DNA from 2 places in the Bacillus cereus group sp. RP43 genome. Region 1 is predicted to be linked to the other one. Evidence: riboswitches for the same ligand, from Rfam matches in the RefSeq annotation. Region 1 holds a riboswitch; the other holds the start of a gene.

Region 1 (15,054 bases):
GTCCTAAGTTCATAAGTCCTTTATTCGCATTGTAACGGACGAAACGATTTACATCCTCTACAAGACCGATAGAAGTGTAAATTTCTTCTGTATATGCCAATTCAATTTCATACAGTTCCATTAATAACTCTTGCGTTTCCGCTTGTACTTCTTGTTGCTCTTCTGCAGACAGTTCTGTGAAGATTTGTTGTGCTAAAATACCAACGAATACGCCGTGAATTGACTCGTCACGAATTATTAAGTTAATAATCTCACCACTTGCCGTCAATTTGCCTTGACCTGCTAAGTAAAGTGGATAGAAGAACCCACTATAGAATAAGTAACTTTCTAAGAACACACTTGCTACCATTGCCATGTATAACTCTTTTTTCGTTACTTCAGGCTTTAATAAACGACGATAGTAACTAGTAACAATACCAGCTTTTTTCTCAAGTAATGGATGGTTATCTACCCATTCAAAAATATCATCAATTTCTTCTTCAGTAGCTAATGTTGTGAAAATATGACTGTAACTCTTCGCATGTACTTCTTCCATAGCGCCCATGAAAGCTAATACACTTTTCGCTTGTAAATTTTCAAGATGAACAAGTACAAGTGGCATCCCTTCGCCGCCTTGTTTCGTATCTAAAAGTGTTAAACCACCTAATACACGCTTATAAGCAATTTGCTCTTCTTTTGATAATTGTGCCCAAGTATTTTTGTCAGAAGACACTGCGATTTCTTCTTCTGTCCAAAACTGAGCGATGTTTTGCTTCCAAAACATTAAACTAAAATCATCTTCTTTTTTGTTCCAGTTTACCGCACGCATTAAATCGCCCCTTCTCTAAATAAACATAAAAAATTGATAACTAAGCATGAGCAGGGTTCAGAAAAACCCTGCTCATAATGTCTCACTTTTTATATTAAACGGTACAAGCCACGCACTCTTCCACGCTTAATTTACGTGTTCTCGTATAATAAAGACTCTTCAAGCCTTTTTTATGTGCATAAATGTAGTAACGTGCTAACTCACGTGTTGAAATATCACTATTAACATAAAGAATTGTACTAATTCCTTGGTCAATATGTTCTTGAACTTCTGCGATTAAATCAATTAATTTAAACTGATTCATATCATAAGAAGATTTATAGTACCAGAACGTATCTTTTGATAGATACGGCATTGGATAATATGTTGTCGCATTCGCATACGTTCTTGATTCAATTTGACTTACGATCGGCATTACGCTTGAAGTTGCATTTTGAACGTAACTGATCGATTGTGTCGGAGCGATTGCAAGACGATATGAGTTGTATAAACCATTCTTCTGTACTTGCTCTTTTAAACTTGTCCAATCTTCTTTTGTTGGAATATGAATTCCTTCAAATAATTGCTGAACTTTTTCAGTTACTGGGCTGTAATCTGTCGTTTCATACTTTTCAAAGTATGTGCCGTTTGCATAATCAGACTTATCGAAGTCTTTAAATGTCTCGCCTTTTTCTTTAGCGATTTCCATACTTTTCTCAATCGAGTAGTAATTTAACATCATAAAGAATGTACGAGCGAATTCTTTCGCTTCTGCACTTTCATAACCGATTTTATTTTTTGCTAAATATCCGTGTAAGTTCATTGCTCCAAGTCCAACTGAATGAAGCTCATCATTTGCTTTTTTAACAGTTGGGGCATTCGGAATGATCGTCATATCAGAAACAGCTGTTAAAGCTTCCATTCCCGCATGAACTGCTTCACGAATTTCTTTATTTTCCATTACGTTTACGATATTTAACGATCCTAAGTTACAGTTAATATCACGACGGATAATGTCTTCTGTACCGTAATCATTTATTTCAGAAGTTTCTTGAAGCTGGAAGATTTCTGTCTCGAATGTTCAACCGAGTTCGCTACTCCTCAGTCCGTTGCTCATGCAACTGCTGTATGTCACCATACAGGACAGACTATATCATCACCTACAGCATTACCTGGTTAGGTGCTCCGCTTTTCGAACGCCAATCGCTTGCGCTCTACTCCCATAAGGGATAGTCGTTAGGCTTTTACTTATCTTAATCTTTCAGAAAGTCTCTTATTACTTTATGTTGTCCGATAACTCTGCTATACAAAATAATAAGATACATTCTGAACTTTTCTATTTTCATTCTAAGATAAGATTTAGCACGGTAGGTTACCTCAAACTTGAGGCTTTCCCCGTTTAACGGAGTTTTCGACTAGCATTTCTACTAGAAGGTGCTACATATTTAACACAAGTTCGACATCTTCACAGTTCCAATATCCTTCAGTGGATGCTGGTTATTTGCATTTGATTTAAACATTAAGTATGGGTAACCAGACTCAAGCTGAATCATTGCAATTTTAATAAGCATATCACGTGCACTAATATCTAGCGGCTTCTTCTTCACTTTCGGATTGCTCATTAATTCATCGTACATTTCGTCAATGTCAATATCATCTAAATGCTTGCCATATTCTTTAAACACCGTATAAGGCGCGAAAACATGGAAAGGTTCGTTTTTCTCAGCAAGCTCAAAGAACTTACTTGGAACGATAATTCCGATTGATAGAGACTGAATACGGCTCTTCTCGTCGGCATTTATTTTTTTTGTATCAAGGAATTCAATAATATCCCAATGGAAGATGTTTAAGTATACTGCGCCGGCACCTTTTCGTTGGCCAAGTTGATTCGCATATGAAAACGAATCTTCAAGCAATTTCATAACAGGTACTACACCACTTGCAGCGTTATCAATACCTTTAATTTGCTCACCACGTGCGCGTAGCTTAGATAAGTTTAAAGCTACTCCCCCGCCAATTTTTGATAATTGCATTGCAGTATTAATGTTAAAGCCGATTGAATTTAAGCTATCGTCCATCTCTAACAAGAAACAAGACACCATTTCTCCTCTTCTGCTTCTTCCCGCATTTAAAAAGGTTGGTGTCGCCGGTTGGTAGTTTTGTTTTACAATCATGCTTGCGAATTGTTTTGCCTTCGCAACATCACCGCGTCCTAAGTATAATGACACAATTGCTACACGATCTTCATAGCTTTCTAAGTATTGTTTTTGATCATTCGTTTTTAACGCATAATCTTTGTAGAACTTAGACGCTGCCATATAAGATTGGAATTCGAAGTTTTCACCATAAGCGATGTTATATACTTCTTCTACTTCCTCCAAGCTATACTCGTCCAGAACATTGTAATAGTAATCATGTTCTTTCATATACTCCATTCGCTCTGCCACGCTATTAAAAGGAACGGTATTCTCTCTAGCTTCTTCCATAAAGACTTCTAATGCCTCTTTATCTTTATGAAGCTGATAAAAACCGTCCTGCATTTGCGTGATTTCATTATTCAGTTCAATGTGTCGCAATCTCCCGCACCCTTTCTTTAAAATATTCTACATCATTATTTGTTCCAGATAACTCAAATTTTGATACAATAGGCACTTCATATTTAGTAGAAATTTTGTCAGCACTTGCACCAAACATGTCTCCCCAATTACGATTGCCACTTGCAGATACGCCTTTTAATTTTTCATTATTGCGTTCTAAAAAGTCTAAAACACGTTCCGGTACATTGCCAAAACCTGTTGTATACGTAATAAGAATAAAGTCTTCATCTAATACTAGAGCTTCATCAATTTGAACGGCCGGCATATTTAATTTGTGAATGAAACGCTTCACGTTTCCTGTCATAGAATCATATGCAACTAACATTTCCGACCCTCCCTCTCCAATCTATATTCTCTGTATGTCGTTTCTTGATTTCTCTATATATTGTATTACGTTTCAAAATAAGACACAAGATATATGTATAAATTCTTTCTTTTTTTAACTTTTACTTTTCGACATGACCGTCGATTTTTTTCAATACAAAGACTATGAAACAACATTCTAAAACTCATGTCAATAAAGTGCTTTTCAAAAAAGTTGTCAACGAATTTAACCTTATTTTAAAAAAAGTTAACAATATTTTTTGTCATAAAACAGTAAATGCTGGAGTAATATATTTCTCCAGCATCACGCAAAAAAGAACAGATATTAAACGATAATCTGTTCTAACAAACGATTACATTTATCAATTTTACTTTATTAAATATTATACATATTCTTTCGTTCCTCGTTACATACTAAAAGATAACTATTATAGAAAAAGATTATTATTATGGAACTTCAATTTATTTATGAAAAAAATTATTCAGGGTGCTCAATACGCAAAATATCTTTTACAAATATATGATGTGGATTCTCATCTTTATCGAGCATTGTACATACAGGAGCTTCTTCATCAAAGTATACGATCATTCCTTCTACGTACTGATATGTATGTTGAACTTGTACCGTTACTTTAATTTCTACTGCTTGTTCATACGCCCCTTTTATTTTCTGAAGCATTTTTGCTGAACATTTTCGTTTCTCTGGATACATAACCATTCCCATAAACCTATTCCCAGCTCTATCTTTCCACATATAATCCCAATGTGGCAATATGCCTTGTTTAAAATCTCCCATAATTCTCCTCTCCTTTATCTTCGATTTATGAACGTGGTGTTTCTGAATATGTATAAATTACCTGTCCACCGCGCTGTGCGTTCCCGATAATATGTTTAAAATCTTCTCGATTTACAACAACTTCTCTGAACGTATAAAATACATCTTTTGTCGCAACATACTCCTTTATTTCATCATTTTTCAGCTGATCCAAAATTGTATTTGCTAATTGTTTATCCATGTATTTCACCTCTCTGCAATAGTTTATTTTATCGCATCTTCTATAGGTCGACAACGGTAAAATTATCCCTTTATTATTATGTAATTCACTTTCATTATTTTTATATCTATATCACTTTATTATATTCGCACTAAATATCATATACTAACATAGCTACTTCTCTATATCAAACTTTTTGACACTCTGTATACGCCACTGTTTGTTATTTTATTTTATGCTACAATATACACATAGAACTAGGAGGGATACTATGATTCGGAAAGCAAAAAAGACAGATGCGGTAGGAGTAGCACCTTTACTGTATGACGCTCTGCACGAAATTGCTGAAAAAATCACAGGTAGCACAATTGAAGCAAAAGTAATACTAGGACTTGAAACATGGTTCACAAAAGAAAATAATCGATTGAGCTATGAAAACTGTTTAGTGGCTGAACAAGATGGAAAAGTAGTTGGGGTTATTGTCGTTTATCACGGTAGTGACACTGAACAACTTGATGCACCAATCATACACTACTTAAGAGAACTACATGAAGACGAATCCATTACGTTAGAAAAAGAAGCTGAACTTGATGAGTATTATATTGACACGTTGTCAGTTTCAAATATGTACAGTGGACGTGGCATTGGCTCTAAATTAATCGATGCAGCTGAACTTCATGCAACTGAAAAAGGGCATGAAAAAATCGCCTTACTTGTTAATTTAGAAAACAAACGCGCTTTTTCACTATATGAAAAACTTGGTTACAAAGAAGATAAAACCGTTATGCTCGTCGGTGAACCGTATGCCCATCTAATAAAAACATTACGGTCATTGGTTTCTATATCTTAAAAGGACAATTCTTTTTTACTTGTTATGTAGAGAAAGAGGCTGCCAAAGGGACAGCCTCTTTTAAATTAATTTTGTATTTAATACATTTCCATCCATCGCCTCATGAAATGTATACGTTGTACACCCCCATGGCTTCCTATGGAAAATAGGCGAACCAGACCACCCCATTGCCCTCAGTTCAGTCCCAAGCATCGCATTAAAATAACTATGACCTACAAGGGCAATATGTCCATGTACGAGCGCATAGCGGTGCAACATATTAGTGGCTTGCCTTGCTCTTTCTCGTACTTCCTTATAAGACTCAACCTCTTTACTATAACCAACTATCCATCGTGTACGTCCAATAAACATCCATACATTCGGTTTACATTTCAACCATTTTGGAGCATAAAAACTTGTTGGAACTTCAGCTTCCCTAAAAAGAGGATTTTGCACAAAAGATAGGGAATCCAATAACTCAGCCGCTGACTGTACAGCGCACCTTTGATCACTCGTTACAACCAGTTTCGCTGATTCAATCGCCTCAATTGTTTCAATTGGTATAGGAGTTTCTTTTACTGTAGTCCCTAAATCATATTGCTTCATCCAGTCACGAAATGAAATAATTGTCATTGGCTCTATAGTACTGTCCAAACGACCATGACGAATAAAAGAAATTCGCATTCTTTCCACTCCCCATTCATCACTTACGAACTATATTACGTACTATTTCTTATTGCCATCATACCATGCATAAAAAGAAAGTTATATATCCCCACCACTATCATGTGTTATCGATGTGTGCACACCATCCAGTCCATCAAAATATGTAGTTGTTTCATGATGACGCACTTTCTTCAACTGTATATAAGAAAATAAAAATAATAAAATCGCTATAAAGCTCCCCACAACTTCAAACATCATTTTACCGCCCCTAATTTATCCCACTTTAGTAGGTTATTGTGTCTTTCATTATACCCCTATATAAAGATGTATGCACTTTCATCATTCCTCTCCTAAACAATATTTTTTTACATATTTTCTTACAAAAAGTTAATTTTTTTCGGTTTTTTGCTTTGGAAACATTTACAAAGTAATAAATATAGTTCAAAATAGGAGGAAATAAAAAAATCCCAAATTATTCTTTTTTGGTGAAAACTGTAACAAGGAGAGTTGCTTATGCAGATCGCAGAAACTGGAGATATCATCGAATTTAAAGGTGGCATGCAAGGCCGTGTTCAAAAAGTGAATCAAAACTCTGTTATTGTTGATATAACAATTATGGAGAATTTTAGAGAACTAGATATGGAACCTCTTACAGTTGTAAGTCATAAAAACTATACTGTCATCAATCAAAATGCATAATATAATAGAGAGAAAGGATCTGTATGTTATACAGATCCTTTCTCTCTATTATATATTAACGATTATCAATTGTTTCTGGATATAGATCATGGTTCATCATGCGGTAGTCTGCCATTTGTTCATACTTCGTTCCTGGGCGACCATAATTGCAGTACGGATCGATTGAAATACCACCACGTGGTGTAAATTTCCCCCATACTTCAATGTAACGTGGATCCATTAATTTAATTAAATCATTCATAATAACGTTCATGCAATCTTCGTGGAAGTCACCATGATTTCGGAAGCTGAATAAATATAGCTTTAAAGATTTACTCTCTACCATTCTTTGTTCTGGAATGTAGCTAATATAAATTGTTGCAAAATCTGGTTGTCCTGTTTTTGGACATAAACTTGTAAATTCAGGACAATTGAATTTTACAAAGTAATCACGGTTTGGATGGTTATTATCAAATACCTCTAAAATTTCCGGGCTATATTCAAATAAATATTTTGTATTTTGATTTCCTAATAACGTTACATCTTTTAAATCTTCATCTAATCTTCCTGCCATTTTAAACATCCCTTCTCATTATACCCCTCGTTTATTTCCCCATACTAACGCATGAAGCTGAGGCAGTACTTTCGCATCATTCATTTCTTTACAATTCACAGCTTTTTCAATAAGCCACTCATATTTTTCTAATAGTTTTTTTATAAGCACCGCATCATCCACTGTTTTCGTATCATCATTCCCTACTTGTAAGAAAAATGGTACATTCGGATAACGCTCGTGCATCTTAACTGCATATTCAAAATCTTGATCATCGAATACAACTACTTTTAAACTAAAATCTTTCCCTGCTAGTTTATGAATAACAGAATCTAACATCTGAAAATCTGTTTTCATTGCCGAACTTGGTGGTTTTGGAGAAATCGTTACCTCATCAATTTGAAGCAACCAATCTTGCCATTTACTTCCTTGCGTTTCTACCGCTGTTCGCATTCCATTCTCCTTTAATATAGAAAGAAGAAATTGCATATTTTTCAGCAAAACAGGATTTCCACCTGAAATCGTAACATGAGAAAATTTTTCTCCACCAATTTCTACAAGCTCATTCCAAATGTCTTCCGGCGTCATTTGTTTAATTTGATCTTTGGCCGATCCATCCCATGTAAAAGCAGAATCACACCAAGCACAGCTATAATCACAGCCCGCTGTACGGATAAACATTGTCTTTTGTCCTACAACCATCCCTTCTCCTTGAATGGTCGGACCAAATATTTCTAAGACCGGGATTTTACTCATCGAGCATCCACTCCCGTCTTACTTCCGCATAACTAGTCGGCGTCTCAAAAAGACGAACAAATTCAACACGAGCTCCCTTGTATTCGTTCGCACGATTATCTTTCGTTAATGCTTCTGCCATCTTTTCATAAATCCAAACGACCATATTCTCAGCAGTCGTATTCATTTCTGGCAATGTTTCGTTTAAATAACGATGATCTAAATAAATTTCTATTTCATTTTTCCAAATCTGTTTTATATCTCCAAAGTCAATTGCAAGGCCTATTTCATTTACATATCCACTAATTCCAAATACGACTTTATATGTGTGTCCATGTAAATTTTTACATTTCCCTTCATAGCAGTGTAAATGGTGCGCTGCATCAAATGTAAATTCCTTGCTGACCATTACTCTTTTATTATGATATTTGAGTTGTTCACGCTGAATATCCTTGTCCATTTTTTGCAAATTTTCTACGATGCGAAATCCAAAAAAGTTATCCATTAGTTGCTCGCTCCTTCGCGTTCTTGTAGATACGTATCTAATCCTGCTTTACGAAGTTGACATGCTGGACATTCACCGCAACCATCACCAATGATTCCGTTATAACATGTTAATGTTTTTTCTCTAACAAACTCAAATGCTCCAAGTTCATCAGATAATTTCCATGTCTCTGCTTTATCAATCCACATAAGTGGTGTATGAATAACAAACGGATAATCCATAGATAAATTTAATGTAACGTTTAATGATTTCACAAACACGTCACGACAATCTGGATAACCACTGAAATCAGTTTCACATACACCTGTTACAATATGACGTGCTCCAACTTGTTTTGCTAATACAGCCGCAAATGATAAAAATAGTAAATTTCGTCCATCTACAAATGTTGATGGCAATTCACCTTCTTCATGTGTAATCTCCATATCCGTTCTCGTTAACGCATTTGGAGCAAGTTGATTTAATAAACTCATATCTAGTACCGTATGTTTAATTCCTAACTCTTTCGCGATTTCCACTGCACAATCAATTTCTAACTTATGACGTTGATTGTAATTAAACGTTACCGCTTCCACTTCTGCAAACTGTTGTATTGCCCAAAATAAACATGTTGTACTATCTTGTCCACCACTAAAAACAACAACTGCTTTTTCTTTTTTCATTTCACTCATTCTCCTTCTCTACTACGAATAAGAAGAAAGAACGTTCTTGAACTGTCACAATAAAAAAACAAAACAATACCTAAGGATATTGTTGTTTCCATAGTTTTTTATAGAGGGAGTTCGCGAACCTCTCCCATGCAGTGCACGGAATTTCTTCTTTCATTGACAAAGATTATTGTAACATATTGTATACTATCAGAAAAAATTTCTGATTTTTTCCTCTATTTAATATTTCATTTCTTTCATTTTATAGTATGATTGATTTAATGTGAGAAGAGAGGAGGCACCCCACTGAAACTCTTTATTATTTATCTCTTTTTAAATATATTATCCATCCTTGTTACAATGCTTGTATATCATTTATTTTGGAATCAAAAAGGGAAACGCTCTCCTAAATTAAATTCAGCTATATTTATTATATTATGTTGCCTCGCTACCATACTATGTATCACTTTCGCAGCAAAAACAAATTATGGATTTCAATTTGATATGCGTCATATCGTATTAATTGTCGGTACATTAACAGGAGGTCCTATTGCCGGTGCTTCCATCTTAGCTGTATTAAACATATACCGCTTCTTATTAGGAGGAATAGGTGTTTTCCCATCCTTTATCGCTTCGGTTCTACTATTCATTGTTCTACTATTAACATACAAGCTGTTTAACCGAAGTTCTAATCGTATAAAAATAGCACTCGCTATCTTTTACAGTCTCATATTCGGATTTGGCTGGATACCATTTTTCCTTTCAGAGGTGACAAATACAGCAGATTATATACCACATATTATCGTGTACGAACTATGTACGATGCTTGGTACAATCCTTATTTTATATTTGCTACACATATTGCAAACGCAAGTTCGTCTCCAAAATGAACTTATGAATGCTGAAAAATTTCATTTAATCGGTGAAATGGCAGCTTCTATCTCTCATGAAATTCGCAACCCTTTAACTTCAACGAAAGGATTTTTGCAACTTTTACAGTCAGATACATGTTCTGAGAAGGAACGAAAACTATATACGGAAATAGCCATCAATGGTATTGAACAGGCAAATCATGTACTTACAGATTATTTAACGTTTGCAAAACCAAGTATTGAGAAAGAACAACAGTTGCAAGTAGAAAATGAGTTACTCCATGCCGTATCTCTTATTACACCACTTGCAAATTTAACAAATGTTCGCATACATTATATAAAACAAAGTACAGCTTTCTTTATTGCTGGTGAAAAACAAAAGTTTAACCAATGCTTATTAAACATTTTAAAGAATTGTATTGAAGCTATGCCAAAAGGCGGCGATCTCATTCTCACATTAGTGCCAGATCATAAATTTATACAATTATATATAAAGGATACTGGTGTAGGGATGGATTCCGAACAAGTGAAACGTCTCGGTTCTCCTTTCTACTCAACAAAAGAAAAAGGTACCGGACTCGGAATGATGGTCGTCTTCAGTGTCATTCAAGCAATGGATGGAAAGATTGATATTATAAGCGAAAAAGGTACCGGTACAACTTTCTTATTAACTTTCCCACTCATACAAAAAACGTGATGAAGTTCATCACGTTTTTTCTGTTCCTTCAACTAATTCTGCAAAAGCTTTCACTTTCCCATGTGGCTTTTGATTTTCTTTCCGAGCTTTCCAGGCGCGCTCTTCTTCTCTCTTTTTCTTTGACATACTTTTCAACTCCTTTTTCTCTTCTTCATGTAGTATTCCTAAATAAGAAATAAAACTATGCATGAGTAAAAAAGGAAAAGAAGCGGTTCGCCGCTTCTTTTCCTTTTATCCCGCTATTTGAGGGCAGCCTGATTGGTGCGTACTAATAATCAGTGATATGCCCCTTACTTTATCGCTGTAAAATTGCATGTTTCGCTTCTTTTAGCTGTGTAAGATGTCTTTGTTCATGTAAATCCAGAAATTGAACCCATTGATATAAATTCAAATCATTAAAAATAGGATGTTTTAATCCATTTTCAAATAATTCTTTTTCATCTATCACACTATGCAGTGCATGTAATAATTCTTGTCGTGAATGTTCTAGTAATTGAATTCCTTGCAACTTTTTCATTAATGTTTCTGTTGGTTTCATTTGTTGAGGAGCTTCCCGTTTATGTGTGCGATCAAGCGTAAGTTGGAGGTCTTTAAATGGAGCAAGTTTTCTTTCTTTTTTCTGTAAAGCATATACAAGGGCCGACGTGACAGACTGTTCAACTAAATGCAAATGATGCAAAATTTGAATAATACTCCATTTATCACGGCGTGGCTTTACATTCACCTCCGTATCATTTAACATTTCAATTTCTGATAACAGCGTGCTTCGTGTAGACTGTAATGAGTGGACTAAAGTTTCTAAACTAACATCCATATTAGATTGAAGCATAGTGCTTTCCCCCCTTTTGTTGGTGAAAAGGGGTGCTCCCCATTAGAAACACCCCTAAAATAATTCTGAATTTTCTTTTATTATCTCATCATTTTTCCATTATGTCGATGTTAAACATGTGAAAAAAGTGCATGTTTTTTACAATTTTGTGTCGTCAACAGCACGTAACCACGCTTCAATTTCTGTAATCACACTTTTTACACACCCTTCAGCGAATGGTGATGTTAAATTTGCAACTTCTACTAATTCTAAGAATGATTTACTTCCACCTTGTTGACAAAGATTCACATAATCTTCCCAAGCCTCTTGTCTATTATCTCTTGCACGTTTCCAAAATTGCAGTGCACAAATTTGAGCTAACGTGTAGTCAATATAATAGAACGGTGAGCTATAAATATGGCCTTGACGTTGCCAGAAACCACCACGCTCTAAATAATCATTATCTTCATAATCACGATGTGGTAAATATTTCTTCTCTATGTTACGCCATGCTGACTTACGTTCTGCTGGCGATGCTTCTGGATTCTCATATACATAATGTTGATATTCGTCTACAGATACACCGTACGGTAAAAATAGAAGTGCTGAACTTAAGTGTGAGAAATAATATTTTTCCGCATCTTCTTCAAAGAATAACTTCATCCATGGCCATGTAAAGAATTCCATACTCATTGAATGGATTTCACACGCTTCATATGTTGGCCAATTGTATTCTGGAATTTCATACTTACGACTTTCATATACTTGGAAAGCATGACCAGCTTCATGTGTTAGTACATCAATGTCACCAGACGTTCCATTAAAGTTTGAGAAAATGAATGGCGCTTTATAATTCTCAATATATGTACAATATCCACCACCAGCTTTTCCTTTTTTCGCAACTAAATCTAATAAATCATTATCTAGCATGAAATTAAAAAATTCATCTGTTTCAGCTGATAATTCTTTATACATCGTTTTCCCGTGATTAATAATCCAATCGGCATCACCTTTTGGAGTTGGGTTACCTGTAGCAAACTCAAAGTTTTCATCATAATAAGCGAGCTTTTCTACACCAATGCGTGCTTTTTGTCTATTTCTTAACTCTGTTGCAACCGGAACGATATAATCTAATACTTGCTGGCGATAGTTCGCAACCATTTCAGCATTATAATCTGTACGATACATTCTCGCATATCCTAATTCAACAAAGTTTTTAAAACCAAGTGTTTTTGCAATTTTCGTTCTGACTTTAACAAGCTCATCATAAATACGGTCTAACTCTTCCTCATTCTCAGCTAAAAATCCGTAGTATGCTTCACTTGCTGCTTTACGTTCGCCTCTTTCTTTTCCTTGCATAAACGGAATAAGTTGCGATAATGTTCTTTCTTCTCCTGCAAAGTCAATTTTTGCAGATGCTAATAACTGTGTATATTGTGAAGACAATTTATTCTCTAATTGTAAATCTTTCACTACTTCATCTGAATACGTTTTTAAATCACATTCAGCTAGAGCAAATAATTGCTTTCCATAATACGCTTCTAATTCTTCACGGAATGGAGAATTAATTAACGCCTTATAATATTTCGTTCCATAGCCTTGTACAACTGGAGAATATTCATCAAAGAAATCTTGCTCTTCCTTATAAAAAGCATCTGTCGTATCAACAGAATGGCGAATGTAACAAAGGTTCCCCATTGTACCAAAATCATTACGAATTTCATTAATTGAATTAATTACTTGTTTTTGTTCTTCAACCGTTTTTGCCTTATCGAACTTTTCTAAAGCAACAGTAAACTTCTCTTTTAATTCTTCAATATTTGGCCGTTTATATTCATAGTCTTTAAATGACATGAACGAGCCCCCTCTCCATTATATGCATCATTACTATAATTCAATGCTTACTTACAAATCTCCTCTTATTCTTCAGCAAAATACGGTAGATGATGTCACGAATACATGCACACAAAAAAGCCTTGGATTTCTTTATCCAAAGCTCCTTTGGAACATATCATCATTTTTCATACTTTCCAATTTTTTTCAATAGATCAAGTAATTCATCCTTCTCATCCTTCGTTAACATTTCAAAAGACTGATGTATAACTTGCTCATGACCTGGAAAAATAGAAGCAATAAAGCTCTCACCAGACTCCGTTAATTGTGCATAAATAACACGTCTGTCATTTGGACATGGAATTCGCTTTACAAGCCCTTTTTTTTCTAGCTTATCTACAACATATGTAATGCTGCCACTAGCTATTAAAATACGCTCACCAATTTGCTGAAGTGGTTGGCCTCCTTTATGATATAGTAGTTCTAATACAGCAAATTCAGTTGGATTTAACCCGTTACTTTGTATAGATTTATTTGTAGTATCCATAACAGAACGGTGTACACGAGATAATGCAATAAATACTTTTAAAGATTGAGAAATATCTTCTCGTTCATTATTTGATGTCATACAACTTTCAACCCTTCACTTAAATTCTCAGCAATAAAAAGAAAAAACAATGTAGTACTTCGTATAATTTCCGAATGAGTATTCACTCACTCATTTCCTTTCCCCTAACATATGTACGAATGATTCTTAAATAAAAACATGACAATTTTAACATAGTTTATATATAATGATAATAAAAAAAGAAGGAGTACCACATGTGAAAGTCAAATTACAAAGCATAGTTTTTTATATATTGCTGGTTATCCTACCAACGATAGGGATTGGTGCTACATTTTATTCCTATCATACGTATAAAATGAAGCAGGAAAACAAACTATCTGCTCATACGGTTCTCTTTTTATATAGAGACTATTTAGATCATCACCTTGGTGAAGCAATTTCTGCCTTAGAAATGCTCGCAAAAGTCGTAGGTACCGAGACTGGTAACATAAATGAGATTAAACAAATTGTGCATGATACAGATGGAAACGATGCGCGCTTTTCTGGTCTATATTACGCTACACCAGAAGGGATCATTACCATCGCATCAGAAAGCGAATCAAGTCCTGTAGACGTCTCAGACCGCAAGTATATTCAAGACGCATTACAAACTAAGAAAACAACTGTATCATCCGTCATTACAGATCGCGTCCTTGGACATCAAGCTATTATGATCGCTTCTCCAATATTTAATAAACAGAAGGAGCTCTCAGGCTTATTGTTAGCAAGTTTACGCTTTGACTACATTTCATCTTCTTTAAATGCTATTAAACCACAATACCATTTCGAAGTAACTGATAAACATGATGTAGTTTTTCTAACCGATGACAATAATGAAACAAGCGATGATCATTCTAACATGCTTACTACCCCACTCCAAAGATTAAATTGGAAGGTCTCTGTTTCTCCATTGCCTATCCA
Region 2 (15,054 bases), 240 kb from region 1:
CCTAAATTTAAAGAAAGTGTATCAAGACCATCTTTATACTTTACTCCTGGATTTAAAAACGACTCTTTCAATGGAGTAGCTGTTTTCATTTGAGCGAACATTTCTGTCACACTAAAATTAAATTTTGCGAAAACGATAACAGAAATAATAAATGTACCAGCCATAAGTAGTACAGCCTTTACAATTTGTACCCAACTTGTAGCTGTCATACCACCAAAAATAACGTACACAGTCATAAGTGTACCAACGATTAAAACCGATGTCGTATATTCAATTCCTAATAATAATTTAATAAGTGCACCCGCACCAACTAATTGTGCAATCATATAAAAAATCGAAATCGTCATCGTATTAAGCGCTGCAATACCGCGAACCTTTTTCGCATCAAAACGCGCCGCAATCATGTCAGCTAACGTATACTTCCCTAAATTTCTAAGCGGTTCTGCAACTAGGTATAATACAACTAAGTAAGCAACTAAGAAACCGATACTATAAAAGAACCCATCAAATCCAGTTAACGCTATCGCTCCAGCGATACCAAGAAATGACGCAGCAGACATATAATCCCCAGCAATGGCCAGACCATTTTGCCAACCAGTTAGTCCCCCGCCAGCCGTATAAAACTCACTCGCATTTTTCGTTTTTTTCGATGCGAAATACGTTATAACAAGTGTACCAAGGACGATAATTAAAAATAGTGCAAAAGCGGTTGTATTCAAAGTCATCCCCTCCCTTGTTGCATATCTTGCAGAATTTTTTGCGAGATTTCATCAAAGGATTCTGCTTTTTTGCTATAAATCATACACAATGCCCATGTCATTATAAATTGTGCAAAAGCAAATACCCACGCCCATGTAACATCACCAAATACCGGTGTATTAAGCACCTTTGAATACGATGTTAAAACAGGTAATGTAATAAAAAAACTTAAAAAGAAAATACTCATCGGAATGATAAACTTCTTTTTCGTATTTAATAACAATTGAAACTCTTCAGACTGAACAACTTCTGTATAATTCACCTCATTTTGTAACTTACGTGCTGACGTATCATCTCGTTTCATTCTCTGGTCCCCTCTCTTACTTGAAATGCACTTCCCCCTTGTATACCCAAAGACTAAATTTTATAAATATTCAGAAACTTATTTTCATTTTAGACAATCCGTACATTCCTGCAAAGATTTTTCGATAGACATTTTTCGGCATTTTCCCCTAAGTTTTTAATATACTTTTTCACCATAAAATTCGAGTACTTCAATCCACACCAATCGGGATAAAAAAAGTAGTGCTTATCGCACCACTTCTGTCTTTTTCTCTTTTTCTAAATTACGAGCTGTTTGGCTTAATTCAACTTCTTTTCCATCTTTAAGCGTTCCAAATATAAAATCGAATACTGGATTTGAAACACCAAACCAAAACTTTTCATTTTTATAATGGTGTAATATGTGCTGTTTTTTTAGCCATCTTCCAATCTTAGTGAAGGGACGAATCGGCTTATGTGCAATATAATGTTTCCATTCATAAACGAGGAGCATTATAATCATTCCGACTCCAAATGAAAGTGTAACAGTAACACTTTTTGTAATACCATATGATATAAGTAAATATATAGTGAAACTAGGTATACTAAACCATACAGGCAAAAATAAAAGTTTCAAATCATCCGGATATACGTGATGATCATAATGTAATCTTCTTAACATTTTTAATAAAAATGCATTTTTAGGCGGCTTTAAATGGAATAAAAAACGATGTGTCATATACTCGTTAAACGTATAAAAAACAATACCAAACAGACACGCTAACATACCGATCCATGTGAAAAATTGCATTTTTAAAATAATGATAAAAATTAATAGAACACTATACATAATAACAATATCATGTTGCAAAAAGAACTCCTTTACCACTCTCTTCATCTTTCTTCCCCCTTTTCAAAAAAAACAGCCGTAACATATCGTTACGACTATTTCTTTTCTATTTTATTCTTATTCTATTCACTTTACAAATTTGCCTGCTGTTCTATTGTAGAGAAAAAAGTGTTCGGACCAAATATATTTTGCTTCGGGATAATGTGTTCTACTGCAAACACTGTTACTTCACCCCTTTGTACTTCTCCAATAATAAGCCCAAATATTTCATGATTTACCGCAAACGTTGGTTGTTTCGTTTGCAGCAACCTTGCTGCATTTTTAAATACCGCTTCATATAATGGGTTCCTGTCAGTAATTTCTTTTCGGATTTTTGGTGCTAATGTGATGATAATTTCTTTTCCGTCAATAGTGGTTCGATACATAAAAATCTCCCCTTCAATCTTATGTGAACAACTGTAAAGCTTTGTATGCAAAATGGATAGAATATCCTACTAAAATAATACCTGCTCCGGCTGTAATATAGCCAAGTGCTTTTGGTTTTAATAAAGTTCTTCCAAAATGTACAGAAAAAGCAATATTTAAGTTCCACAAAATAATACCAATAATAATGCAAAGACTGTACAAAAAAGCTTCTTGTTTCGTTACCTTTGTAAGCAATGAGCTAAGTGTACTTCCGTATATGCCAAACCAAAAAACGAGATTTAATGGGTTGGATATCGCAATTAAAAATCCCGCCATAAAGGATTGTTTAAGTCCACCTACCTCTTCTTTGTTATATTCCATATTCGAGTGGGAGATTCCTTGTTTTACACTTTGAAATCCTAAATAAAATAACAGGAAAAACCCAGTGCAGTACATAAAAGCTTGTACATATGTATACATAAACACAGAAGATAAACCAAAATAAATAAGAAGCATAAACAAAATATCAGCAGTCATTCCTCCGATTCCAACAATCCACGCATGCCAAAATCCACGTTCAATTCCACGTTTTAACATTTCAATATTAATTGGACCTACAGGCGCAGCTAATGAAATACCTAATACTATTTGTTGTATAATTGCTCCAAACATCGCTCTATCCTTTCTACTTCTTTTACTATTAAGTAATGATGCAAATATAGAAAATAGACTAGCTTTCATAAAAATTATTCACTAATACAATACCCTTTTTTATCCAAAATATGCAAAAGAGCCATCCAGTTGATGGCTCTTATTTCTCTACTCTATGATGAAAAGGACATTTAGCTTTAATCGGCTCAATATCATCCCCTATGAAATATTGTTTCCATTCACGATGATTAGGATCGCCATAGTGACTAATGTTAGGGTGCTTCGGCAACTGATCCCACTTTTCAACTCGTTCACGGACCATTTGTCTTGAATACGACCCTTTAGGACGATCTCCTTCTAACCCATCGAAAATAGTTCGTGGCTGGAATCCAATAACGAGAGAATTTCCTAAATGCCTAGTCTTTCGCTGTTTATAAGCCGGTGCATTTCCAAACGCAAATATCGGTTCACCACCAAATGAAAATTCCCATAAATAATGATCTGGATCTGTTGGAATTTGTTGCGGCCATGTTTGATCATCGTTTTCATGTAAATATTGTAGTACTTTCCAAAAATAATCTCGATAATATTCGATTGATTTTTCTTCACATTCCGGTTCCACAAAAAGAAAAAATCCTCTTCTTACAACCGGCCGCTCTCTCATTAACTCTAAAAAAGATAACATTGTATTGGGTAAATGCCCCCAATCATTATGAGAGAGAAATGAATAACGAAGTTCATTCTTTTTCAAAGCTGTTAAACCGAAATAACACGGAAAAGTTGGTTCTAACACGACACTCGAAAAATTTTGAAATTCTTTTGCAACCCAATTCGGTATGTCGGCTCTATTTTTCATCCCTTCATTATCTAATAAATAAGACTCATCCATTCTTTCACCTCATCATGTACAGCATTCACTTAAGAATATTACATACTCGGCTTGTCCTATACCTTTTTAAAAATTCGAGGAAAAATTATTTAAAAATACAAAATTTTAAAAGCGCTTACTTGACTAAATTCTACCAATTCGTGTATATTTAAATTAATCATTTGGCAGAATATTCGAGAATATAGCATTTTTTATTTATATTATTTTAATGAATTTCACTAAATGAAAAAAGGAATCGTTTTTAGGAGGAATTGTGACATGCAAGGAAAAGTAAAATGGTTTAACAATGAAAAAGGTTTTGGATTTATCGAAATGGAAGGCTCTGAAGATGTATTCGTACATTTCTCTGCTATTCAAGGCGACGGCTACAAAGCTTTAGAGGAAGGCCAAGAAGTATCTTTCGACATTACTGAAGGAAACCGTGGACCTCAAGCTGCTAACGTAGCAAAACTTTAATCCCACATATGACAGGAGGTTACCTTACTTGGTAACCTCCTTTGTTATTCCTTTGTATATTTCCGTTTTACAGAGCAAAAACTATGTGAAATGCGCAAAATACAAAGGAGGCAATAACAATGGGGTCACATGTAAATGATTTTGAAGAAGTAAAATTCCGTGTAGAAACTGCACAAAAAATGGTAGGTTCTGCAACAATTTCAATGGATCCAGATACATTAGAGCATGCCACTACTGCAGTAGAAGCGGCTCGTTCTCAGCTAGAAATCATGAAATCCGTTGCGACGGATTTAGATGAGCCATTTCTAATGAATGAAGAAAAAAAATTAAGCAAATGCGAGCATCAATTACACGAAGCGAAGCATTAAAAAACATCCAGAGAAAATTCTCTGGATGTTTTTTCATGACAATTGCTCCCCATACTTTTTCAATTTCTCTCCAACCGTACATTGCCGTATACAAAAAGAATGGGCATAGTATTTACTATGATTTTTCCGATTATGTTCCTGCAGGAAACACCCTTCGCAATACGTCTCTAATAAGTCATTTACCTCTGTAATGAGTTGCTTTTTATTCACCTTTGCACCTCTCTATTCGGTTATTTCTTTATGACTGTCAATTACCGTCCCCTCTAATGCTTGCGTTGCTAATTGATGCGCCTCTTTATTTTGTTTTCTAGATATCGGTTCACAAACAAGCTTTAATTTCATTTGCTTCGCTTTTTGTTCAATTTGATCTAAGTAATGATTTAAATGTTCATCATAGCAAGGCCATTCACCAGCTAATTGCTGCAGTACAACTTGAGAATCCCCCCGAAGTGTAACCGGTTCATATTTAATTCCTAATTCCTCGAGTGTATTCATCCCGTATAATAATGCTGCATACTCCGCTTCGTTATTATCATATATGCCTTCTATGTATGCATTGCGACGAATTCGGTAATTTGTATTTCCTTTTTTATAGTATACACATATACCAACCCCAGCTTCTTTCGTCTGTACATCATAACCACCATCAAAATAAACTTGAATTTCTTGAGGATCTTCCTCCACTTGCTTACTCAGTTTTTTCATTTCTTTTAATGACCATTCCGCGTCCATTTCATCGAAAAATAAAAGTTCTTTCACCCTACCTGTTTTCTCAAAATCCTCCGCAAATTGAAGCACTTCTTCTATGTTCATATAATCTGTTGTTAATTCAGTTTGTAAACCACGCTTCGTTTTATACAACCAATGTATTTTATATTTCATACTAGATTCCCCTTTTATAAGACTTCTTATATTTATTTTATTATATTTTATCAAGAGTCCCAGTATTATATACAATTTAATCACAGACAAAAAGAGCCATCCTAAGTAAGGAACGGCTCTTTCAACTATTACATAAATCTTTCAAATTGTACTCGCTTATTAATCCAGTACATTACAGGCATACCAATCGCCATTACAACAAATTCACCGACTGCACATGTTAACCAAGTCAACATAAATGGTAAATCAAATGCAAGATGAAGTTCAATTGCTATCATAAACATTGTAATTGTAAAGATAACTGTATTAAAAATCATACGAGCCCAAACACCTTTAATAAAGCGCATAGAAATAATAGTTGCAAGTAGTGCAAGAATTGATTGCCCTACTCCAAATACTAAATCATAAGCGATCATAGGTGAGAAAAAGAGATTCGTTAAAAATACACCTAGTACAATCCCGTAAATTGCTTTCTTATTGAAGACAACGAGATGATTAAACATCTCTGAAATACGAAACTGTATATTCGTAAAGCCAAATGGCTGAATAAGCATAGAAACAGCAATATATAATGCCGCTAAAATACCATTACCGACTAATGTTCTTATATTCATGACAAAATCTCCTTAGTTTTTTTACGTGGGATGGTTTCGAACCACGTTATTCGTTTTTAAGCAACAAGATTATATTTTACGCAATAGATACCCTTTCGTCAATAGATTCCTATCATTTACTACCTTTTTTCTTTTGGACAACGTATAATAAAACATATGAAAGATTTAGGAGGTTTCACTTCATGACAGCAACAATTCAAAATGAAAAAGTAATCGTTTCCATCTCTGACAAAGGTGCAGAATTACAAAGCGTTCGCTTAAAAGAAGACAACACAGAATATTTATGGCAAGGTGATTCTACTTATTGGGGACGTCGTGCACCAATCTTGTTTCCAATCGTCGGTCGATTAGTAGAAAATACATACTACGTAGACGGTAAACCTTATTCATTAACACAGCATGGTTTTGCCCGTGATCTTTCGTTCTCTGTTAAAGAACAAAGTGAAACAAAAATCACTTATATCGTTACTAGTAATGAAGAGACGTTACAAAAATATCCATATGCATTTGAATTACTCGTTTCTTATGAAGTAGACGAACAAAATATACATGTTACATATGAAGTAAACAATCCTTCTTCAAAAGAGATGTTCTTTTCAATCGGAGCACACCCTGGATTCAACTGTCCTTTATTAGAAGGTGAATCATTTGCAGATTATCATCTATCATTTAACGGGGCTGAACGTTTAGAAACTAGCATATTAGAAGGTCCTTTTCTTTCAAATGAAAAACAACTAATCGCTGAAAATATGAAAGAATTGCCACTTACATATGATTTGTTCAAAAATGACGCGCTTATTTTTGAACATATGAATACGAATGAAATTTCTATTCGTTCACATAAACATAATAAATTTGTAAAAGTAGCATTTGACGGATTCCCATTTGTCGGCGTATGGACACCAGGGGATAACGCACCTTTCTTATGTATTGAACCTTGGTACGGAATCGCTGATGAAATAAATCCAGCAAAAGATTTCAAGGAAAAAAAAGGAATTCGATCTTTACAAGCGAATGAAACATTTACATGTCGTTATAGCATTACAATTGGATAAGTACTCTATCCCCTACTTCTAAAAAAAAATTTTCAAGTAGGGGATAACCTTATAACTGGAGGTTTCTCATTTTGATTGAAGTATATATCGATGGTGCATCAAAAGGAAATCCTGGACCTTCTGGTGCCGGGGTTTTTATTAAAGGGGTACAGCCACCTGTACAATTGTCATTACCACTTGGGACAATGTCCAACCATGAAGCTGAATACCACGCTTTACTAGCAGCATTAAAATATTGCACGGAGCATAATTATAGCATTGTATCTTTTCGTACAGATTCCCAACTTGTTGAGCGGGCTGTTGAAAAAGAATACGCAAAAAATAAAATGTTTGCACCACTTCTAGAAGAAGCACTGCAGTACATAAAAAGTTTCGATCTCTTTTTTATTAAGTGGATTCCAAGTAGTCAAAATAAAGTAGCGGATGAATTAGCTAGAAAAGCTATCTTACAAAATTAACGGGGGTATGAGTGTGAAAAAAGAGTGGATTGCTCCTCTCGCTTTATTGTTTGTCTCTTTTATTTGGGGAGCTACGTTTGTTGTTGTTCAAAATGCTATGTCTTTTGTCGGGCCATTTACGTTTAATGGCATTCGTTTTTTATTCGCCGGAATTATTTTATTATTCGTTCAAATGATTTTCTCACAAAAAACTTCAAAACAGAATATAAAACAGAGTAGTCTCGCTGGATTGATTGTTGGATTCTTTTTATGTGTTGGCTATGTATTACAAACATTCGGTTTACTTTATACAACCTCTTCAAAAGCTGGTTTCTTAACAGGACTTAGTATCGTTATGGTACCCATTTTGTCTTTTATCTTTTTAAAACAAAAAGCTACCATTTTTATCGTAATGGGCATTGCTGTGGCAACAGCAGGTTTATACTTATTAACGGCTGGTGATTCTTTTCAATTAAACATTGGAGATATACTCGTTCTCGGTTGCGCTGTCGCTTTCGCTGCCCATATTCTTGTTAACGGTTTCTTTTCTAAGAAAATATCACCTTTATTACTAAGCACCTCTCAAGTATTAGCTGTCGGTATATTTTCTTCTATTTGCGCTTTTTTGTTTGAAGATTGGGAAAAATTATTTTCAGTGTCACTATGGACGAATCAGTCCTTTTTATTCGCTCTCTTTCTAACTTCCCTGTTTGCGACATCAATTGCTTTTTTCATTCAAACATCTGCACAAAAACACACTTCTCCAACAAGAGTAGCAATTATTTTCGCAATGGAGCCCGTTTTTGCTGCATTAACAGGCGTTCTAGTTGCAAACGAACAACTTTCTATTTCTGCCATTATCGGGTGTCTATGTATATTCCTAGGCATGGTTTTTGTTGAACTGCCTTCAAAGACAAAAAAAGAAGCGCGGGCTGCGTGAAGTTACGCTTGTAACTTCCGCATAAAAGCCTTAGCGCTTTTTTTATCTTTAATATCTTCTTCTTTCAATCGCTCTAACAAAGCAACAAAATAACTACCATCAAACTGTAATTGATGTTTAATCGTCGCTTCTATTGCTGCGTTCACAATTCCATCAGATGCGCCAGTATATCCTTGTCCGAACATGATAAACCCTTGCGCTTCCTCTGATAACTTAAATCCTTTCGTATGTAAGAATGAAAGATAATCTTCTACTGTCTGCATGATATTCCCACCTACTCAAAAATTCTCCACTTCCTATCATACATGTTTTTACACCCTAAGAGAATGAAATTTCTTTGACAACTTTGTAAATCCATTGTCTACTCCGCTAAAAATAAAGGATTTCCTTATAATATGAAGAAACTTGTAAAGTGGAAATAATTTTGTATTAAAGGGGAGTCATAATGAAACAAGCTCTATTAATTATTGATGCTCAACAAGAACTAATTGATGGAAATGAACAAGAAAATGAAGTGTTCCGTAAAACCGAGCTATTAGCTACACTAAATACAGCTGTACAGAAAGCAATTGATTCAAATGCCCTTATTGTTTTCGTAAGAGATACTGATGTTGCTTCTGGTAGCGGCGTGGGCTTTGAAGTACATAATCAAATTCAAGTACCTCAGTCTGCAATCCTTATTAATAAAGCAGCAACAAATTCATTCTATGGCACTTCTTTACTTGAACTTTTAAAAGAAGAGAAGATTAATCATCTCGTTATAGGTGGATGTAAAACAGAACATTGTATTGACACCGCTGTTAGAACAGCAACGGTACAAGGGTTTGATGTTACGTTAATTAAAAATGGTCATTCAACAACTGACTCTAACGTATTGGCCGCAGAGCAAATTATCGAACACCATAATAAAACTTTACACGGTCATTATAATGTTGATCATTTTTCTATGGTGAGAGATATCGAGGAAGATCTCTTTCAACCAACTCATGACCAATATCGTGATTAGGTTTAATCATAAAAAAAGAATCCTTTACTTTATAAGGATTCTTTTTTTATCCAAAAATTTGTGCTGCAATGCTATATAGTTCACTATTCCTTTTTAATAATTGACCACTATTTTTCACCATTATTGGTGGTGTATTCACCTTCTGAAAACCACCAATCTCTAATTCTTTCATAAAGGCTTCCTTTCCTTCTGGCACATCAATTCTTAATTTACCATTATGCTCTCTTGCTAAATGATGAACAATTCGCATTGCCATTTCATCATTTTTAGCAACGACTGGTCCTATTATTTTATTTTGTGACGTTTGTATACTTATACCGTATCCTAATACATTTTGTTGTGCATCCTTTATAACAATACATTGTTCACTTTGTATCATTCGATACTTTAAAAACTCTTCTCTATTTGTTCCAAATGCATCTTTATCTATTTGTATTATTTCTTCTAAATCACGTTCTTCATAATTTACAATATACTCTTCATTTCCTACACAATGATAATTCGCATTATATGAGTTACATATGTATTTAGAAACATAACTAACGGCCCTGAATCCTAGTTTTTCATATAAAACTTTTCCCTCATCCGTAGCAATAAGCATAATGGGGCGGTGAGTTGATACGCTTTTAACGCATGAATCCGTTATTATCTTTCCAATCCCTTTCCCCTTATAATCCGGATGTACAATTACCATTCCAATAGATGCTAACGCCTCTCCGTATAATATAATTGCCGCACTAGCAATAAGCTCCTTTCTCTCATTCCACACACCGTATACAATACCTGAGTCGAAAATCGTCTCAATTTCTTCTGTATTATAATCCCATCCAATATAAGAAGATAACGCAACAATATCCCCTATTTTTTCTTTTCTAAGACGCTCCACTCTAATTTCCAATTCACTCATTCTCCATCTCCTTATCTAGACATTTAAATCATTCTTACCAAATCAACTTTTACATGTTTCCCTTTCTATGTCACACACATATCCTATTTTGACCAAGACTATATTGTAAATGAGGTGACAACATGCCCATTACGAATCGATTTTCTACCACCACTAACGGCGCACTCGCTATTACAGGAAACACACTCGGTTTAAGTAAAATTAGTAATCAAAACCGTGCTGGTACAATCGGGGCAATTGGTGCATTCGTAACTACTAATACCACTTTACAAGTAACTACTTTTCCTGCTGGTACAACATTAAACTATACACAAAATAGTTCTACCGCTATTTTAAATATCCCTGCTGGTAGTACTATTCTTTACGCAGAACTCGTTTGGGGCGGAAACTATTTATCTCGTGATCAAAACATTACGAGTGTATTAGGAAACCCAGTTTCTTTTACAACACCTGTGTCAACATACTCAATTACCCCTTCAGCTGTTACAGCTTCTAATCAAACATTCGTTTCTGGCTCTGTCACATTTGGATTCTATACACGGTCCGCAGATGTAACATCCCTCGTTCAAGCTGGAGGATCCGGCTCTTATACAACTGGCTCTGTCCCTGGACTTGTTGATCCTTTAGATGCTTCTAATGGGGCTATCAATTCTTCTGGATGGACGCTCATTGTCGCTTATCAAAACGGTTCCTTACCCGCAAGAAATTTAACAATTTACGTAGCTGGTAACCGTGTTTCTGTAGAAACTGGTAGTGCAGATGTATCTGTCTCAGGATTTTTAACACCTGCTGGGGGACCTGTAAGCGGGAGATTGTTTATAAGTTCTACTGAAGGGGATGCCGATTTAACTGGGGATCAAGCTTTATTCGGACCAAATTTCAGTTCATTAAATGCTTTATCTGGGCCAAATAATGCTGTAAATAATTTCTTCGGTTCTCAAGTTAATAATGCTGCCGGAAATTTAGATACAACTGGGACATTTGGAACACGAAATCAAAGTGCTTCTACAAGCACAAATATCTCCGCCGGCCGGCAAGGTTGGGACATTACTTCTATTGATATTTCTCCTTATTTAACAAACTCCCAAGTTTCCGCCGCAATCCGTTTAACAACTAACGGCGATGCATATATGTTAAATACAGTCGGATTACAAATTAATATAAACTCACCTAACATACAAGCAACGAAAAGCGTGAATAGAAGCGTCGCTGCAATTGGAGATATTCTCACTTATACCGTTACGATTCCTAACACCGGTCTTCTGCCCGCTAATAACGTTACTTTTACAGACATACTCCCTAACGGCACGTCCTTTATACCTGGCACTGTAACGATAGATAACGTACCACAAACAAATGCAAATCCTGCCGCTGGTATATCTCTCGGAACAATTAATAATAACTCTTCTCGTACAGTAACTTTCCAAGCAACTGTTGTTTCTCTTCCAAGTCAAAACCCTATCTCTAACACTGCTAATATTACATTTCAATATACACCAATTGCCGGAGGAACGACATTTAACGGTATTGCAACAAGCAACTCTGCTGGTACTCAAATTAACCTCGCAGATATTAATGGCACAAAATCAGTTAATAAAATCTTTACCGATATTGGCGAAACGTTAACTTACAATATTGCCTTAGCTAATATAGGGAATATTGCGGCAACTAGTGTTGTATATACAGATCCGATTCCTAGCGGGACTACTTTCATTCCAGGGAGTGTAACTGTTAACGGAGTTACTCAAGCTGGAGCAAATCCCGCTAATGGTATATTAATTGGCTCTATTGCTGCAAATTCTACTACTACTATTTCCTTTCAAGTATTCGTTCCCTCTATCCCCCAAACAAATCCAATATTAAATAGTGGTACAACAACATATCAATACATTCCTGTGCCAAATCAACCCGCAGTAAGCGGGACTGATACGACGAATATTGTCTCTACTCAAGTGAATAATGCTACTGTAACAATGACGAAAGCAGTAGATAAAAACTATGCAGATATTGGCGATACACTGACTTACACTGTTGCCTTTACAGGTACAGGTAATACGAATGCGAACAATGTTATTTTTACAGATGTCATTCCTACAGGAACAACTTTTGTCCTAAACAGTTTAACAATAGATGGCTCGACACAAGTTGGCGCAAATCCTGCTAATGGTGTGAACATAGGATCCATCCCAACTGGCACAACCAAAAGTGTTTCATTTCAAGTAGTAGTAAGCACAATACCCGCGTCAAATGTCGTATCTAATGGATCAAGCGCTTCTTATCAGTACACCGTCAATCCTAGCCAATCACCCGTTACGAAAAACATTTCTTCTAATCTCGCTTCCACTCAAATTAACAATGCGAATTTAACATTAACAAAATCTACAAATAAACAATTTGCCACAATTGGCGAGACTATAAGTTATACAATCCTTATTACAAACAGTGGAAATACGGCCGCTAATAACGTTCAACTAACAGATCCACTTCCAAATGGAACGATCTTAACATTAGGTTCTGTGACGCTCAACGGCGTTTTGCAAAATGTAGATTCTCTCGTTGCCTTACCTATCGGCACAATTCCTGGTGGAGCTACTTTTACCTTATCCTTCCAAGTAACAGTCATCAATATTACTGCACAAAACCCTATCATTAATAACGCTTTTTCCTCTTATATTTACACTGTAAATCCAAGCCTGCCACCAACTTCAAAAACAGCAAATTCTAATTCTGTTACATCAACAATTAGACTAGCAAATCTTCATGCTAGTAAATCTGTAAATCAAACGTTTGCGGAAGTTGGAGATGTATTAACTTACACCTTTGCTCTTACAAACGATGGAAATGTTGCGGCGAACAATGTATTACTATCCGATTCCATTGCGAATGGTACTTCCTTTGTGCCAAACAGTGTTATAGTTAACGGTGTTACTCAGTCGGGCGCAACACCAGCTAGCATCAATATTGGTAGCATCAATGCTAATACTACAATTACAGCTTCATTCCAAATATTAATAACTAGTATTCCAAACCCTAACCCTATTTTGAATAGCGCTTCCGTTTCCTATAACTTTATCGTTGATCCAAACGCTTCTCCTGTAAGTACAAACACAACTACAAACACTACATTTATCCAAGTTAATGATGCAAATGTAATTTCGGCAAAAACAGTGGATCGAGCGTTCGCTACTGTTGGAGATATATTAACTTATACCGTTTCTTTAACTAATACAGGAAGCGTTTCTGCTGATAGTCCAATTTTCGTAGATACAAATCCAGATGGCACTACCTTTATTCCAAACACTTTCCTTATTAACGGTGTACTCCAAAATAACGCAGATCCAAATATAGGTGTTCCGTTACCTTCCATTCCTGCTAACGGCTCACTTACCGTCTCTTATCAAGTAACTGTCACTTCTTTACCAGTGCAAAACCCAACAATAAATTCTTCAAGTACACAGTATAGTTTTATTCTAAATCCGGGCGATCCACCAACTATAGAAACATCTTTAAGCAACACTGTAAGTACACAAATTAATTTAGCAAATGTAGTTATTGTCAAAGAGGCAGATTTAACTATCGCCGATGTTGGGCAACCAATCACATATACAATTTCCTTAGCTAACCTTGGCAATACTACAGCAAACAATGTTGTTGTTACCGATATAATCCCTCCTGGTACGACTCTCGTACCAAATAGTATTTTTATAGGTGGCGCTTTACAGCTAGGTGCAGACCCAAGTACCGACCTTCAAGTCGGCTCCATTCCTGCTGGTGGTTTTACAACGATTGTTTTTCAAATAAGTGCAAATGGGCTACCTTTACCAAATCCAGTTCAAAATAGCGCTTCACTTCAATATAGCTTTATCGCCGATCCGAGTTTACCTGCTGTTGTTAGAAACGCTGCTAGCAATATAGTAACTACACAAATTAATACTGCTAATATTCTTGCTACAAAACTAACAAGCACAAATTTCGCTGATGTTGGTGATGTCATATTATATGCGACTATTTTAACAAATAACGGGAATATCCCTGCTTCTAATGTAACGTTTACAGATATCATTCCAGCGGGTACCCTCTTCATTCCTAATACTGTAACGATTAACAATGTCCCTATAGCAAATGCAAATCCTGCTAACGGTATTTTGATCGGTACGATAGGAGCAAATTCATCCCGTACCATTGCATTTCAAGTTTTTGTACCAAATATTCCTGCGGTAAATCCGATTACGAATCAATCGAGCACTTCATTCCAATATACGTATGACCCATCCAAACCAGCTGTAATGCAAATGGCGGCTTCTAACACTGTACAAACAACAATTAATAACGCTACGATTACCGCTACAAAATCTGCAGATAAACAGTTTGCTAACGTAAATGATATTATTACGTACACGACTACTTTAACGAATAGTGGGAACACACTTGCATCAAATGTAATATTTACAGATATAATTCCAAACGGGACATCGTTTATTCCTAATAGTGTAACAGTAAATGGGAATACACTCCCTAATGTAAATCCAGCAAACGGAATTGCAATTGATCCAATCAATCCGAATGCAAATACG

The links. A riboswitch is a leader RNA that binds a small molecule or an ion and turns the genes downstream of it on or off. The one in region 1 is predicted to bind preQ1.
Region 2: linked by a shared signal. The riboswitch ahead of QCI75_RS18915 (QueT transporter family protein) and the one ahead of queC (7-cyano-7-deazaguanine synthase QueC) in region 1 are both predicted to bind preQ1.

The regions. Positions count from the first base shown of each region.
Region 1 covers NZ_JARVHQ010000001.1:3,858,979-3,874,032, forward strand. The annotation lists gene nrdF (class 1b ribonucleoside-diphosphate reductase subunit beta) at 1-808, opposite strand, end outside; gene QCI75_RS20140 (ribonucleotide reductase large subunit) at 903-1,853, opposite strand; partial or broken gene QCI75_RS20145 (ribonucleotide reductase N-terminal alpha domain-containing protein) at 2,236-3,363, opposite strand; gene nrdI (class Ib ribonucleoside-diphosphate reductase assembly flavoprotein NrdI) at 3,350-3,709, opposite strand; gene QCI75_RS20155 (hypothetical protein) at 4,187-4,504, opposite strand; gene QCI75_RS20160 (hypothetical protein) at 4,530-4,724, opposite strand; gene QCI75_RS20165 (GNAT family N-acetyltransferase) at 4,975-5,553, shown strand; gene QCI75_RS20170 (histidine phosphatase family protein) at 5,614-6,216, opposite strand; gene QCI75_RS20175 (hypothetical protein) at 6,298-6,453, opposite strand; gene QCI75_RS20180 (YkvS family protein) at 6,712-6,897, shown strand; gene queF (preQ(1) synthase) at 6,953-7,450, opposite strand; gene queE (7-carboxy-7-deazaguanine synthase QueE) at 7,469-8,185, opposite strand; gene queD (6-carboxytetrahydropterin synthase QueD) at 8,178-8,669, opposite strand; gene queC (7-cyano-7-deazaguanine synthase QueC) at 8,669-9,331, opposite strand; PreQ1 riboswitch class I at 9,425-9,468, opposite strand; gene QCI75_RS20205 (ATP-binding protein) at 9,677-10,885, shown strand; gene QCI75_RS20210 (DUF6254 family protein) at 10,895-11,011, opposite strand; gene QCI75_RS20215 (DinB family protein) at 11,181-11,714, opposite strand; gene QCI75_RS20220 (M3 family oligoendopeptidase) at 11,853-13,547, opposite strand; gene QCI75_RS20225 (MarR family winged helix-turn-helix transcriptional regulator) at 13,708-14,154, opposite strand; gene QCI75_RS20230 (DUF3149 domain-containing protein) at 14,351-15,054, shown strand, end outside.
Region 2 covers NZ_JARVHQ010000001.1:3,621,858-3,636,911, forward strand. The annotation lists gene QCI75_RS18865 (solute symporter family protein) at 1-719, opposite strand, end outside; gene QCI75_RS18870 (DUF485 domain-containing protein) at 722-1,063, opposite strand; gene QCI75_RS18875 (sterol desaturase family protein) at 1,289-1,918, opposite strand; gene QCI75_RS18880 (hypothetical protein) at 2,002-2,295, opposite strand; gene QCI75_RS18885 (LysE family transporter) at 2,315-2,947, opposite strand; gene QCI75_RS18890 (YqcI/YcgG family protein) at 3,087-3,815, opposite strand; gene cspB (cold shock-like protein CspB) at 4,074-4,271, shown strand; gene QCI75_RS18900 (DUF2564 family protein) at 4,391-4,639, shown strand; gene QCI75_RS18905 (zinc-finger domain-containing protein) at 4,673-4,849, opposite strand; gene QCI75_RS18910 (ribonuclease H family protein) at 4,862-5,521, opposite strand; gene QCI75_RS18915 (QueT transporter family protein) at 5,650-6,135, opposite strand; PreQ1 riboswitch class I at 6,142-6,186, opposite strand; gene QCI75_RS18920 (aldose 1-epimerase family protein) at 6,318-7,190, shown strand; gene QCI75_RS18925 (reverse transcriptase-like protein) at 7,262-7,648, shown strand; gene QCI75_RS18930 (DMT family transporter) at 7,662-8,567, shown strand; gene QCI75_RS18935 (DUF6123 family protein) at 8,570-8,830, opposite strand; gene QCI75_RS18940 (cysteine hydrolase family protein) at 9,013-9,573, shown strand; gene QCI75_RS18945 (GNAT family N-acetyltransferase) at 9,620-10,480, opposite strand; gene QCI75_RS18950 (DUF7507 domain-containing protein) at 10,603-15,054, shown strand, end outside.